3 regions of the Lysinibacillus sp. GW247-5R2A genome follow, and region 2 is predicted to be linked to each of the others. Evidence: riboswitches for the same ligand, from Rfam matches in the RefSeq annotation. Region 2 holds a riboswitch; each other region holds the start of a gene.

Region 1 (5,182 bases), on a different contig from region 2:
CGTCACTTAGTGCTTCACGATAAAAACAATGGTAATGTCTTTACACCACTTCATCATATTTCTGGTGCAAGTGCATCCTTTTCAGTGCACAACTCACCACTGACTGAAGCAGGGGTAGTTGGCTTTGAATATGGTTACAACCTAGAAAATGGCCATGTATTAACAGTTTGGGAAGCACAATTTGGTGACTTCGCGAATATGGCACAGGTAATGTTTGATAACTTCATTTCAGGGGCACGCTCTAAATGGGGTCAAAAATCTGGCATGGTGATTCTATTACCACATGGTTATGAAGGCCAAGGTCCAGAGCACTCTTCAAGCCGTATGGAACGTTATTTACAAATGTCAGCAGAAAATAACTGGTTTGTAGCAAACTGTTCAAATGCAGGCAACTACTACCACTTATTACGCCGTCAAGCAGCGTTATTAGGTACTGAAGGTGTACGTCCACTTGTGGTTGTATCACCAAAATCATTATTGCGTCACCCATTAGCAGCAGCTAATGCTGAGCAATTAGCAGATGGTTCATTCCAAGAAGTGATTGAACAACCTGGCCTAGGTACAAAAACAGAAGCTGTAGAGCGTATCGTATTAGGTACTGGTAAAGTGATGATCGATTTAGCAGATCGCGTGAAGGATGGAGAAGGTTTCGATCACGTACACATTGTTCGTGTAGAACAACTTTACCCATTCCCAAAAGAGCAAGTTGCTGGTATTATTGCTAAGTATCCTAATGCAAAAGAAATCGTATGGGTACAAGAAGAACCTAAAAACCAAGGCTCATGGAATTATGCACTAGAAACATTATATGAACTTGCAGAAGGTAAAAAGCTTCGCTATGTAGGTCGTCCTGCAATGAGCTCAACTTCTGAAGGGGATGCAGATTCTCATAAAGCAGCTCAATCATCACTTATTGAAGAAGCAGTTGCTGAGCCAGTAAAGGTTAAAAAATAACATATAAATATTGATAGCTGGGCTACTTGCCCATCAGCAGTAGCCCTTTTATGTGCGTCATGCACGTTAATCAAAGGAGGAAATGAAAGTGGCTGAAATTAAAGTCCCTGAATTAGCAGAATCGATTACAGAAGGTAGTATCGCACAGTGGGTTAAAAAAGTGGGCGATCGCGTTGAAAAAGGTGAATTCATCGTTGAACTTGAAACAGATAAAGTAAACGCTGAAATCATTTCTGAAGAAGCAGGTGTATTAACACAAATTTTAGCTGAAGAAGGCGATACTGTACTAGTAGGTCAAGTTATTGCTATCGTAGAAGCAGGCGAAGGCGCAGCAGCTGCACCAGCAGCGGCAGCACCAGCTGAAGCAGCTCCAGCTCCAGCAGCGCCACAAGCGGCTCCTACAGCACCAGTTGCAGCAGCTCCTGTAGTAGAAGAAACTTCTGGTGAGCGTGTTATCGCATCTCCAGCGGCACGTCGACTTGCACGTGAAAAAGGCATCGATCTTGCAGCGGTATCTCCAGTAGATCCACAAGGCCGTGTTCGTGTACAAGATGTATCAGCACATGGTACAGCACCAGCAGTAGCAGCACCTACACCTGCACCAGTAGCAACTACAGGTGGCCCAGTTGTATTCACACCAGCAGCTAATTCTGACCGTGTAACAATTGAAAAAATGAGCCGTCGTCGTCAAACAATTGCAAAACGTTTATTAGAAGTTAAACAATCAACAGCCATGTTAACAACATTCAACGAAATTGACATGACAAACATCATGGCACTTCGTAAACGTAAACAAGAAGAGTTTGTTAAAGCAAACGACATCAAACTTGGTTTCATGTCATTCTTCACAAAAGCGGTTGTTGCAGCACTGAAAAAATACCCATACGTAAACGCTCAAATCGTTGGCGATGAATTACATTTAAATAACTTCTTTGATATCGGTATTGCAGTATCAACTGAAGAAGGTTTAGTAGTACCAGTTGTACGCGATGCAAACAGCAAAAACTTCGCAGAAATCGAAAAAGATATCGCTAGCTTAGCGACTAAAGCTCGTGAGAAAAAACTAGGCTTAAATGACATGGCTGGTGGATCATTCACAATCACAAACGGTGGTGTATTCGGTTCATTAATGTCAACACCAATTATGAACGGTACTCAAGCTGGTATTTTAGGTATGCACTCAATTGTTAACCGCCCAGTTGCAGTAAATGGTGAAGTTCAAATCCGTCCAATGATGTATGTAGCACTTTCTTATGATCACCGTATCATCGATGGAAAAGATTCTGTAGGATTCTTAAAAACAGTTAAAGAATTAATCGAAAATCCTGAAGATTTATTATTAAATTCATAATTCCTTTAAACCCTGTAAACTTTGTTTTACAGGGTTTTTTTCTTGGTTTTCTGTATCACTAAAGTCTTTAGTGATTATGAAAATACGAAACTATTTACTTAGAATAAAAACCATTGATCGTAAAAATTTGTGGTTTTCGGGCTGATATATTGACAAAAATACATAGATTAACAATGGATAGGTCAAGCATAATACCCTAATATTGGCATTAGTCAGAAAAATGATAAAACTCTCTTGACGTACATACTAGTTTTATAGTAGTATCTAAATATCAATTAAATAAACAAACCTCACTAACATATAACAGTGAGGTAGAGGCGCGGTATTTATTAGTTCATTGTTGAGTACAAGCAAACAAAGACGCAATGAAGAAGGAAATATCGCCGAAGTATAAAAGGAGCTCGTACTTTTATGCTGGGTCTGCAGTGAATAAGTGCAGGACTGTCCTAGTAAATTCAATTCCAAGTTTACTAGGTTGTGCTATCTCGGAAACATGGAATAATAGTGAGGATTTGGGCAACTGTCATAAAAGGTAAGACCTAAGTTCACAAAACTTAGGTCTTTTTTCGTACAGTTGTCTTATTTTTTTACAGAAAAGGGGAGTTTTACATGAAAAGAAAATGGCTGTTAGTAATGATCTCTATCATGACGGCAATTGTGCTAGCTGCATGTGGCACTAGCGACAAAAAAGAAGGCAGTTCAGGAGAAGCTGGCGTAGATAAGGAAAAAGGCGGCGGTGAATTCCGAATTGGAATGGAGGCTGGCTACCCACCATTCAACTGGACACAGCAAAATGATGCAAATGGCGCGGTGAAAATTGCAGATAATGCAGAGTATGCAGGCGGCTATGATGTACAAATGGCGAAAAAAATCGCTGAAGGCTTAGGCAAAGAATTAGTGATCGTTAAAATGGAATGGGACGGCTTAGTACCAGCGCTACAATCAAATAAAATTGATGCAATTATCGCGGGCATGTCGCCAACAGAAGAACGTAAGAAAACAATTGATTTTACAGAAAACTACTATACTTCTGATTTTGTCATGGTTATTAAAAAAGGCAGCAAATATGAAGGGGTCAAATCGATTCAAGATTTCGCTGGCGCAAAAATTACATCACAACTTAATACATCCAACTACAATGTGATTGATCAAATCAAAGATGTTAATAAACAAACGGCAATGGAAAGCTTCCCAGCTATGCGTGTAGCTTTAGAGGCAGGCAAAATTGATGGCTATGTTGCAGAACGTCCAGAAGGTATTTCCGCAGCTGCTGCCAACGATAAATTCACATACGTAGCATTTGAAGAGGGTTTCGATACAGATCTTTCAAATACGTCAATTGCTGTAGGCTTACGTAAAGAAGATGCGAATCTTGATAAAATCAATGAAATTCTAAAAGGAATTTCTGAAGATGATCGTCAAGCGATTATGGAAGAAGCTATTTCTCAGCAACCAGCAGCACAATAAAAAAATGGCACGGACTAGTGGCTAGTCCGTGCACTATCATTTCATCATTATTAAAATGAGAACCTCTCTACATAATGATAATGTCCTAGCGAAATAAAACATAGACTAGTAGAAAGAGCTAGGGCAGGAAAAAGATAGCAAGCAACATGACATTGTTAGGAGGAACATCATGAGTCTTGAATGGATACTTTCAATTATTGAAAATAACTGGCAAATGTTTTTACGAGGTGCGTATTATACGTTACTAATTTCGACTATCAGTACAATTATTGGTGCATTTATCGGATTTTTCATCGGAATTATGCATACGATTCCAGTTCGTAAAAAAGGTGTGAAATTTTATGGCTTAAAGCTTATTAATTTTATACTCACATGCTATGTTGAATTTTTCCGTGGTACACCAATGATTGTACAGGCTATGGTTGTCTACTATGGATTAGATATTGCATTTGGCATAGACATGCACTTTATTACAGCCGGGATTTTAGTCGTTTCGCTTAATACAGGTGCCTATATGGCGGAAATTGTTCGCGGTGGTATTGTATCCATTGATAATGGTCAATATGAGGCAGCATCAGCTATCGGTATGAATCACTTCCAGATCATGCTTCACGTAGTTTTACCACAAGTAGCGCGTAACGTACTACCTGCGACAGGCAACCAATTAATTATGAATATTAAAGATACAGCCGTATTAAACGTTATCGGAGTAACAGAATTATTCTTCCAAACAAAATCAATCTCCGGTAACAACTTCCGTTATTTTGAATCATTCTTTGTAGCTTGTATTCTTTACTTCATCATGACATTTACTGCATCACGTATTCTGTTATATGTTGAAAAACGATTAGATGGACCAGATGCTTATCAAAAAGAACAAAAAGAAGCAATTTAGGGGGACGCACAAATGGCAGTCATTAAAATCGAGCATTTAAGTAAATCATTTGGACGTAACCAAGTGTTAAAGGATGTTAATTTTCAAGTGGAAAAAGGGGAAGTTGTTTGTTTAATTGGTTCCTCTGGTTCAGGTAAATCCACTTTACTTCGTTGTATAAATTTATTAGAAACACCAAGTGGCGGGCAAATTATTTATCAAGGGGAGGACATCCTAGACGAAAAACACAATATCCAAGAATATCGAACACATCTAGGAATGGTATTCCAGCAATTTAATTTATTTAACAACCACAATGTTTTAAATAATTGTACAGTGGGGCAAATAAAAGTTTTAAAACGTTCGAAAAAGGAAGCGGAGGAAACCGCGCTTAAATATTTAAAAATCGTTGGGATGGATCAATATGTAAACGCAAAGCCTCGACAGCTTTCAGGAGGACAAAAACAACGCGTAGCCATTGCCCGGGCATTATCCATGAATCCAGAAGTGATGCTTTTTGATGAACCTACATCAGC
Region 2 (5,182 bases):
TTTTCAAATGGCTGGCATTGATTTTCAAGCGGCTCCATTTAATGGCTGGTATATGGGGACTGAAATTGGGGCACGCAATTTAGCCGATCATGAGCGCTATAATATGCTGCCAGCTATTGCCGATATATTTAATCTGGATACAACCAAACAAGCTTCTCTTTGGCGTGACCGAGCATTAGTGGAGCTCAATATAGCTGTCCTTCATTCTTTTAAAGAGGATGGTGTGAGCATTGTAGATCATCATACTGCTGCTCAGCAGTTTAAATTATTTGAGGAAGCTGAGGAATCAGCAGGGCGAGAAGTTACGGGTAACTGGACATGGTTAATCCCACCACTTTCCCCTGCGACCACTCATATATTCCATAAGCCTTATATAAATACTTACCATACCCCCAATTATTTTTATCAAAAACCATGTTATTAACTTTAAAGGAGTTGTTCATAAACGAACAGCTCCTAATTACCTTTTTGGGAGCGAGGCAATTCAAGATGTTGAACCAAAATATTTCGAATATCCCTTGGCAACAATTGACGACACCTTATGGCAGAGGAACAGACATTCCTCGTCTAATTGAACAGGAACAATATCAAGAGCTGACTGAACTAATTGAACATCAAGGAACACTTTGGCAGGTGACGCCATGGGTTGTGCTTATTCTTTTAAAAAAGCTTACAAGTAAAAATGAGGAGGAAGTCTCCTTAGCAGAAATAGAGCTTTATTTAACTGTGGCTCATGCAATAACTGAGGATTATCAAGATTCAACACATAATGTTTCAGTGATGCAGGAGCTTTTGGATACGAAATATTTATGGGTGGAAAATGAAGAAGATGATGAGCTGGAATGGGAGGAAGATACGCCTAGAGGCTATGAACCAGAAGCTTTTTTAGGCTATTATTATTTTAGTTTTTTACTCCTTCAAGAGGCGATCCCTGTTTTTACTGCTATTAAGGCACGTACCAAGAGCACAACAGAGGAACTTGCGGAACTGCTAGCCTTACTCAAACATTAAAAAAGAAATGGATATAGACAAAAAGCAGATGGGGGTCAAATCAATCACTTCCCCATCTGCTTATACTTAATGGACATATTCATCTTTAGAAGCTCGCATGGAACATAGGAAGAGTGTCATAGCTACAACAACAAAGAGCCAACCTGCAATATTCCACCCACCAAATAAATCATGGAGGTATCCGAAAAGAATCGGCCCAATGGCAGCGAATAAATAGCCCAATGATTGTGCAAAACCTGATAGATCAGCGGCTTCAAATGCTGTACGCGTACGAAGTGTAAAGAACATCATTGCTAATGCAAATGAAGCTCCACCTGCTAAACCTAGAAGGATCATCCATAATATCCCCAATGTTGTCCATTCCATTACAACACCGACAAATCCTACTAAATAAAACGATGTAAACATAAGGACAAGTGGTCTTTGTGAAGTCATTTTACCAGCAATAATGGGGACAGCCAATGCCATGGGGACTTGTGAGAATTGCATAATAGAAAACATCCAACCAGCTTTATCAGGAGCCAATCCCTGCGCAATATAAATTTCAGGAATCCAAGCTGCTGTCGTATAAAATAATAAAGATTGTAAGCCCATTGCACCGGTTACTGCCCATGTAACAGGTGATTTCCAAAGAGGTTTACCTGTTTTTGGGGCCGTAGTAGCTGGTTCTGGCTTATTCAATTTCAATTGCGGTATCCAAATTAAAATCGTTAATACGACTAATATAAGCGCCACAGCCAATGCCCCTTGCCAACCTAGTGAGGAATTAGCTATTGGATAACTAATACCTGCTCCAAGCCCAGCCGTTAAGTTCATCGACATGGTAAAAAATGCCATTAATAACCCTACATGGTATGGAAATTTTAACTTTAATAATCCTGGAATTAACACATTTCCAAATGATATGGCTACGCCAATGAGCACTGTGCCAAATACAAGTAACCCTGTTGTACCGAGGGAGCGTAGTACAATTCCTAAGGCCAATAAAATCGTAGATAAAAATAAGGTTAGCTCAAGCCCAAGCTTTCGTGCTACAACTGGTGCGAACGGTGATATAATGGCAAAAGCAAGCAATGGAATAGTTGTCAAAAACCCGGCTAGAACATTGGAAATACCAAGATCGTCACGGATAAAGGATACAATTGGACCCACAACCGTTAGTGGCATTCGTAACGTAGACGCGATAAATATTATTCCAAAAACTAATAATAAGGTTGTTCCCTTCCAGCTAATTTTTCTATTCGGGTAGCTAGCGGAATGATCATGTAAAGTCAAAATAATTCCCCCTGTTATTACCATTCTAATTGAACTACTATAACACTTTATCACACTATTAAAAATAGTGGAAAATTCACAAAATACAAAACATTAATGGTTATATTGAAATGTCTTAGGTCTTATGTTAGTATAGTAAACATCATAAATTTAATAATTATATGCCTCATGTTTGTAATGAGGTAGAGGTCGCGATATTTATAAGTAAGCTAATTGAAATGACAAGCATTGAAGAGATTAGTTGAAAGGAAATATTGCCGAAGTGTGAGGGGACTTGAAAACCTCATGCTGGGGCTGTCTCCGAAAGGAACAGAACTGTCACGTTTGTACAACGTGTTGAGCTATCGTTTAGGAAAACTGAGGATTAACTTAGCCATCACATTGTTCATGTGATGGCATTTTTTTGCCTCATAAATAGGAAGGAAGCTATATCGTGAGTGAAATAAAAGTAAATCAGCTCGGCCATAAAGCACCGGAGCTGAAAAAAGAATTAAAAAGCCGTCATATCACAATGATTTCTTTAGGCGGTACAATTGGTACAGGGCTATTTTTAGCCAGTGGTGGTGCCATTGCACAGGCAGGACCGGGAGGCGCATTACTTGCCTATGCCTTAATCGGTATTATGGTATATTTTTTAATGACCAGTTTAGGGGAAATGGCTGCCTATATGCCATCCTCGGGTTCTTTTAGTACGTATGCGACAAAATTTGTAGATCCCGCGCTAGGCTTTGCACTAGGCTGGAACTATTGGTATAACTGGGCAATTACGATTGCAGCCGAAATTGCGGCAGTGTCATTAATTATGAAATATTGGTTCCCAGATAGCTCGTCAGCACTTTGGACAGTATTGTTTATTGTAATTGTACTGACATTTAATTTATTGTCTGTAAAGAGCTATGGTGAAAGTGAATATTGGTTTGCGATGATTAAAGTGGCTACGGTCATTGTATTTATTATTATTAGCATATTAATGATTTTTGGTATTTTAGGTGGACAGGCACCAGTTGGTTTTACAAATTTCTTTATTAGTGATGGACCATTCCATGGTGGTTTCCTTGCTACATTTGGTATTTTCCTTGCAGCAGGATTTTCATTCCAAGGAACAGAGCTACTTGGTGTAACAGCAGGGGAAACAGATGATCCTGGAAAAAATATACCGAAGGCAGTAAAATCGGTGTTTTGGCGTATTATTTTATTTTATATTTTAGCTATTGCTGCTATAGGGATGTTGATTCCATTCACAGATGAGCGCTTATTATCGGAGGATATCGCTGTTTCTCCATTTACGCTCGTGTTTGATCGTTTAGGCATTGCTTTTGCTGCCTCCTTAATGAATGCCATTATTTTAACGGCTATGCTATCAGCAGGTAATTCTGGATTGTATGCATCTTCACGTATGCTATGGCAATTAGCAGTGGATGGTCATGCTCCTAAATTCTTTGCAAAGCTAAGTCGTCGAGGTATTCCGATTTATGCATTGATCGCAACATTAGCTGTAGGCTGTGTAGCGTTTTTAGCATCATTCTTTGGTGATGGGGTAGTTTATATCTGGCTTTTAAATGCCTCTGGGATGTCAGGTTTTATTGCTTGGCTAGGTATTGCATTTAGTCATTATCGTTTCCGTCGTGCTTTCGAGGCGCAAGGCTTAGATCCAAAGCTATTACCGTATAAAGCAAAGCTATACCCATTCGGTCCACTATTCGCCTTTACTATTTGTATGATTGTTGTAATTGGACAGAATTACACAGCGTTTATCGGAGGTACAATCGATTGGTATGGTATCCTTGTTTCCTATATTGGCATTCCATTATTCCTATTGCTATGGCTAGGGTACAAAATTAAATATAAAACAAAAATGCTTCCCCTTAAAGATTGTGATTTAAAAGTGGAAAATTAAATAGAAGAGCTGTTCTATAAACCGTTGTATGATGGTAGATGGAACAGCTTTTTTTATCTAGAGACCTTTAAAATTATTACTAAATTAATGTCATATATATGGTAATATACTATAGATATGGAAGTGTGATTTTTGACTTTCTAGTAGAGAGAGGTGCATGAAAATGCAAAAACATATTTTACTAGTGGAAGATGATGAGGCTATTCGCGAAATGGTAGCGAATTTTTTATTATTGGAGGGCTTCGAAGTCACCACTGCCAATAATGGAGAAGAGGCATTGCAATATTGTTTAAATCAAACCTTTGATTTAGTCATCCTAGATATTATGATTCCTAAGCTTAATGGATTAGAAGTTTTAAAAGTCATTCGAGAACAGGCAGCACTTCCTATCATCATTATGTCCGCAAAGGATAGTGATGTAGATAAAGCGCTTGGCTTGGGATTAGGGGCAGACGATTATATTGCTAAGCCATTTTCTATGCTAGAGTTCTCAGCTCGCGTAAAGGCGGTTATTAGAAGAGCTACAAAATACGCTGGCCAAATAGATCACAAACAAGATGTAATAGTTATAGGCCATTTAAAGATAGATATTGTTAATTTCTCAATAAATAAAAATGGACAGGCAGTGAAGCTAACATCAAAGGAATTTGCCATCTTAAAGCTATTTGTAACAAACCGTAACCGAGTTTTTACGAAAGAGCAAATTTATCAGCTAATATGGAAAGATGCCTATTACGGTGATGAAAATATTATTAATGTACATATTCGAAGGCTACGCGAAAAAATTGAAGATGATCCATCCAACCCCCAATATATTAAGACGCTGTGGGGAATTGGCTATAAGTTAGAAGGATAACAGATATGATAATCATTCTATTAATCATAATTGTAGTGCTTATAGGAATAGTTATTTTTCAGTGGAAAACAAAAACAGAACAAAATCAGACGATCCAATATATGAATGAAAAACTCCAAGCCATTGTTCAAGAAAAAAGTAAC
Region 3 (5,182 bases), on a different contig from region 2:
CTGCGGTAGCATCGTTATAACTATCTGCCCCGCCTGTTGCTGTAAAGTTAATGAACAGGTGCATCGTTAAAAACAGACCTACTGGAATGATCCCAAGTAGAGAATGTAAGCGACGCCATAAAAACTCTCGATCTTTCGACAAGACTGTTACCCCCCTTAGTACTTAAAATAGCACAACAAAAGAAGTCATCATTTTGTAAATGATACTTCATTGACTGTGTATTTCATCATGGTACAATATTATGACATGTTTATTGTACTCTCAAGAGCTACGAGCGTCAAGGCAACTCGGAGTTTTTCATAGAGCTTATTAAAGAACTAATCTAGTGCATAATGCGTCGTTTTTTCTCGAAAAATCTACCATTACTTTATTAACGTTAAATTATAAGAAAATTCTAAGAAAGAAGGATAACAATGTTAAACACTCCATCTCCTACAATCTCATCCTTTGGTTATGAGATCATTCGCGATCATATTCTATCTTCTGTACTCGGTAAACATGAGGATGATGTCCTTTATTGGGCAGGTAAAGAGCTTGCGCGTAAGTTTCCATGTAAAAGTCAAGACGAATTAATCGCATTTTTCGCAGATGCCTGCTGGGGTACATTAGAGCTAATGAAAGAATCAAAAGACGGACGTATTTTCCAGTTGACAAACGACCCTGAAATATTGCAAATCAAACAACGTAGCTTCAGACTTGAGGCAGGATTTATTGCTGAACAGATTCAGCTAGCTAAAGGCTATTTGACAGAATGCTATGATGAAAAACGTGAAAAGCAACATTACGTTATGTTTACAGTCAAATGGGACGTGAAGGAACGAATTATGCATACAATTCCAACAGAGTAACAAAAAAGGATTGTCTCCCCATTCATTAAACGGGATGACAATCCTTCCTTTTATTTCGGACAATTACAGAAAATGCTGTTTCTTCTATTATTATATGTAAAGAGCCTGCTCTAAATTAAATTCATCATGCAGTGCATTTGCTGCACGAATCATTTCATCCTGCGGTACTACAACAGACACTTTAATTTCTGAGGTGCTCACCATCTTCACTGGGATATTTTCACGACGTAAACAATCGAACATGCGAGCAGCGACACCTGGATTCGAGACCATACCGGAGCCAACTATCGAAACTTTCGCTAATCCAATTTCGAAATCAGCAAAGCTAAAGCCAAGTGATACTTTACTATCCTCTAAAACACGTAAAGCTTCTGCAAATTCTTCTTTCAAAATCGAAAATGACACAGTTGGTTTTAATCCATCAATGATTGCTTGAACAATGATATCCACGTTGATGCGATTTTCAGCAAGAGTTGAAAATATATCCGCTAATGAAGCATGTGAATAAGCATCATACCCAATTGTTAAACGAATAACATCTGATTCAAAGGCAACACCACGCACGACTAAATTTTTCTCCATCTCTACTTCCTCCTTCAATAAAGTACCTACTGACTCCACTAAACTAGAGCGTATGATCACTGGCATTTGAAACTTTTTAGCTAACTCCACTGCACGTGGATGAATGATGTGTGATCCTAAATGTGCTATCTCTAACATTTCATCATAGGAAATTTCCTGTAGTTTTTGTGCCTTTACAACAAAGCGTGGATCTGCTGTATACACACCATCAACATTCGTGTAAATATCTGTCCGCTCAGCATCTAATGCAACAGCAAGTGCAACGGCTGTCGTTTCCGCTCCACCTTTCCCAAGCGTTGTTATATTTCGGTCATTGTCAATGCCTTGATCTCCAGCAATAACGACGATTTGTCCTTGCAGCAAATGCTCATCGATACGGCTAACATCGATATGATTGATCCTTGCATGACTATGCATATGATCCGTGTAAATGCCAGCCTGCCAGCCTGTTAGTGACACCGCATTATAGCCAGCTTCTTGTATTGCAATGGCAAACACGGAGCTGGATAACTGAGAGCATGAAGATACAGCTGCATCTAATTCACGTTTTGACACATCATCCGTGAAATGAAGTACGCTCATTTTCACATCCTGTATCGTTTGTCTCATCGCACCAACTACTACTACCACATCGAATCCTCTATCTCTTTCAGCAATTGCTTTTCGTGCAGCCTCTTGAATTTGTTCGGGCGATGCTAAAGCAGCCCCTCCAAATTTCATCACTATTCTAGACATTTCTTTTGCTTCCCTTCCCAGTCATGTAATTCACCTAAAATAAGGTGTAAAACTGCCTCTAGAAAACTAAAAAGGCAGCCTTCACAAAACGTGAAAGCTGCCTATAACATGTACAATATAAAACTTGCGCATGTGTGATAGCTCTCCGAAACGTTTAGAATCGGCAGTCTTACATTTTTTAAATGCAAAACCAGTACAACAGCGGAAACAACAATGCTGTACTTCGGCAAGCTCCCCTTTCACGCAATGTCTTAGGATTTGTTCATCCTCTTTTGCGCTACTTTTGAATCTTGCACCTCTATCATCACCTTAAAAGTGATTATATTAAATTTTTCCGCCCTCATCTAACAAGTGGGCTGTTAACATTGGATCACAATGTTATTTACAACCTTAGCATATGTCTATTCCTTTGACAATGACTCCTGCTGAAAATAGGCATAAATCTGATTTGCTAAATTAGCTGGCATCCCAGCTTCCTGTAAAGCAAGCTCACTAGCCTCCCGTATTTTCTTCACGGAACCAAAGTGTTTCAGTAATTGCTGTTTTCGTTTTGGACCGACACCTTCAATTTGATCCAGCACAGATTGGATAGCATGCTTTTCATGCTGTTGACGCAAGAAGGTAATCGCAAAACGATGGACTTCATCTTGTATTCGTTGTAGTAAATAAAAACCGTCACTTGTGCGTTTTAAAGCAATGACCTCAGGTGGATCACCAAACAATAGCTGAGATGTATTATGCTTGTCATCCTTTGCCAAACCAGCAATAGGTATAACTAGTCCTAATTCATCCTCTAATACTTCACGCGCAACTTCCATTTGACCTTTACCACCATCAATTAGCACTAAATCCGGTAATGGAAGTCCTTCCTTCAAAACACGGATATAGCGTCGACGAATTACCTCTTGCATAGCGCCATAATCATCATGCTTGGCTGCTGTACGGGTTTTATATTTGCGATATTCCTTTTTGGCGGGTTTGCCGTCAACGAAAACAACCATTGCAGATACGGCGTCTGTTCCATGCATATGACTATTATCAAAAGCTTCAATTCGTAATGGTGTCGTTATACCCATCGCATCACCAAGTGCCTCGCATGCACCAATAGTACGTTCTTCCTGCCGTTCGATAAGCTGGAATTTAGCGGACACTGCAATTTCAGCATTTTTCGTCGCTAAATCTACCAACTCCTTTTTTTGACCTCTTTTTGGCGTAAGAACTTTGATACCTAACAATTCCGTTAAAATGGCACCATCAATTGCTTGCGGAATAAAAACTTCTTTTGGCTTAATATGCTCTGGTTTTTCATAAAACCGTCCCACAAATGTTAGGAACTCTTCCTCTGCGTCTTGATAGATCGGGAAAATAGAAACATCTCGCTCGATCAGTTTACCTTGCCGAACGAAGAAAACCTGGACACACATCCATCCTTTTTCCACAGCATAGCCAAAGACATCACGGTTAGTAGTGTCACTTGATACTATTTTTTGCTTCTGCATAACTGTATCAATATGGGCGATTTGATCACGAAACTCCTTAGCTCGTTCAAACTCTAAGCTTTCGGCAGCCGCAAGCATTTTTACTTCAAGCTCCTTTTTGACTGCCTCCACGCCGCCGTTAAGAAACTTCGTCATATCCTCAATCATTTCCTGATAAACATGACTATCAATTTCTTTCACACAAGGTGCTATACATTGACCCATATGATAATACAAACAAACTTTTGAAGGTAGCTGCACACATTTTCGTAGTGGATATAAACGGTCCAACAGCTTCTTTGTTTCGCTTGCCGCATAGGCATTGGGATACGGTCCAAAATATTTAGCCTTATCCTTTTTTACTTTACGTGTCGTAATTAGACGAGGATGTTTTTCATTCGTAATTTTTAAATATGGATACGTCTTATCATCTGTTAACATGACATTGTATTTTGGATCATGCAGTTTGATGAGATTCAGCTCTAAAATGAGTGCTTCAATATTTGATGATGTCACGATATACTCAAAATCTTCTATTTCGCTTACAAGTCTTTGCGTTTTACCTTCATGTGTTCCTGTAAAATAAGAACGAACACGATTTTTCAGTACCTTCGCTTTACCGACATATATAATTGTCCCCTGTCGATCTTTCATCAAATAGCAGCCAGGCTGGTCTGGTAGAATATCCAGTTTACGCTTAATTAAATCGTTCATTACCTACCTGCCCCCCTACGTAAGATTCCCCTCAATGAATCATTTTTATCTTTCTTTATTATATAACGAAAAAAAGCCGAACACATCAATTGATGGTCCGGCTTTTGTGAACTTCATTCATTACGCATGTTTTGCGATAAATGCTTCTAAAGCTTCTTTCGGTTGGAAGCCTACAGTTTTGTCAACTAATTCTCCATCTTTAAATAATAATAATGATGGGATTGACATGATTTGATACTCAGCAGCAGTACCTTGGTTATTATCTACGTCAACTTTTACAATTTTAGCCGCACTACCTGCAGCGTCCATTTCTTCAAGAACTGGCCCAATCATTTTACAAGGTCCGCACCAAGCAGCCCAAAAGTCCACTAATACTAACCCTTCTTTAATATCGCTTTGGAACGTAGCATCTGTTGCATGTACAATTGCCATTTGAAATCCTCCTTAAACTTACTATGATTGTAGTATAGCATGGATAAATTCACTTGAGCGAACAATCTGCCTGTAATGTATTTTTTATGAAAATCCATGTCGAAAAATTAAAAGTTACCGATTAAATCTATAGATGACGGCCTTTCCATAAATAAGTTAACGTAATGAAAATGTAGATGGCTAATGTAATACCCGTCACGATTATTGAAGTGGTAAAAATAATACCAATTAAGATTGTACTCAACGCAATAATCGCTATCCAAGTAGTATAAGGGTACCATTTCACTTCATACACACTTGGGTTGGCTGACTGTTTTTTTCTTGATTTTAAATGGGCTATTGCAATTATTAACCAAATAAATAATACAGTATATCCAAGTGACCCCATTAGA

The links. Region 2 has a riboswitch for lysine ahead of AC07YC_RS17775 (amino acid permease). Riboswitches for the same ligand answer to the same signal wherever they lie in the genome.
Positions count from the first base shown of each region.
Region 1: it holds a riboswitch for lysine, as region 2 does, so the genes downstream of both, AC07YC_RS21845 (transporter substrate-binding domain-containing protein) here and AC07YC_RS17775 (amino acid permease) in region 2, are expected to answer to the same signal.
Region 3: it holds a riboswitch for lysine, as region 2 does, so the genes downstream of both, AC07YC_RS10755 (aspartate kinase) here and AC07YC_RS17775 (amino acid permease) in region 2, are expected to answer to the same signal.

Region 1 is NZ_JBWKZL010000020.1:18,829-24,010, forward strand. It holds gene AC07YC_RS21835 (2-oxoglutarate dehydrogenase E1 component) at 1-954, shown strand, start outside; gene odhB (2-oxoglutarate dehydrogenase complex dihydrolipoyllysine-residue succinyltransferase) at 1,043-2,305, shown strand; lysine riboswitch at 2,610-2,796, shown strand; gene AC07YC_RS21845 (transporter substrate-binding domain-containing protein) at 2,915-3,772, shown strand; gene AC07YC_RS21850 (amino acid ABC transporter permease) at 3,942-4,667, shown strand; gene AC07YC_RS21855 (amino acid ABC transporter ATP-binding protein) at 4,680-5,182, shown strand, end outside.
Region 2 is NZ_JBWKZL010000012.1:2,151-7,332, forward strand. It holds gene AC07YC_RS17760 (nitric oxide synthase oxygenase) at 1-424, shown strand, start outside; gene AC07YC_RS17765 (hypothetical protein) at 490-1,011, shown strand; gene AC07YC_RS17770 (CynX/NimT family MFS transporter) at 1,078-2,310, opposite strand; lysine riboswitch at 2,462-2,638, shown strand; gene AC07YC_RS17775 (amino acid permease) at 2,720-4,183, shown strand; gene AC07YC_RS17780 (response regulator transcription factor) at 4,347-5,039, shown strand; gene AC07YC_RS17785 (sensor histidine kinase) at 5,045-5,182, shown strand, end outside.
Region 3 is NZ_JBWKZL010000006.1:42,623-47,804, forward strand. It holds gene AC07YC_RS10745 (succinate dehydrogenase cytochrome b558 subunit) at 1-142, opposite strand, end outside; gene AC07YC_RS10750 (YslB family protein) at 415-849, shown strand; gene AC07YC_RS10755 (aspartate kinase) at 940-2,166, opposite strand; lysine riboswitch at 2,297-2,475, opposite strand; gene uvrC (excinuclease ABC subunit UvrC) at 2,568-4,358, opposite strand; gene trxA (thioredoxin) at 4,479-4,790, opposite strand; gene AC07YC_RS10770 (amino acid permease) at 4,918-5,182, opposite strand, start outside.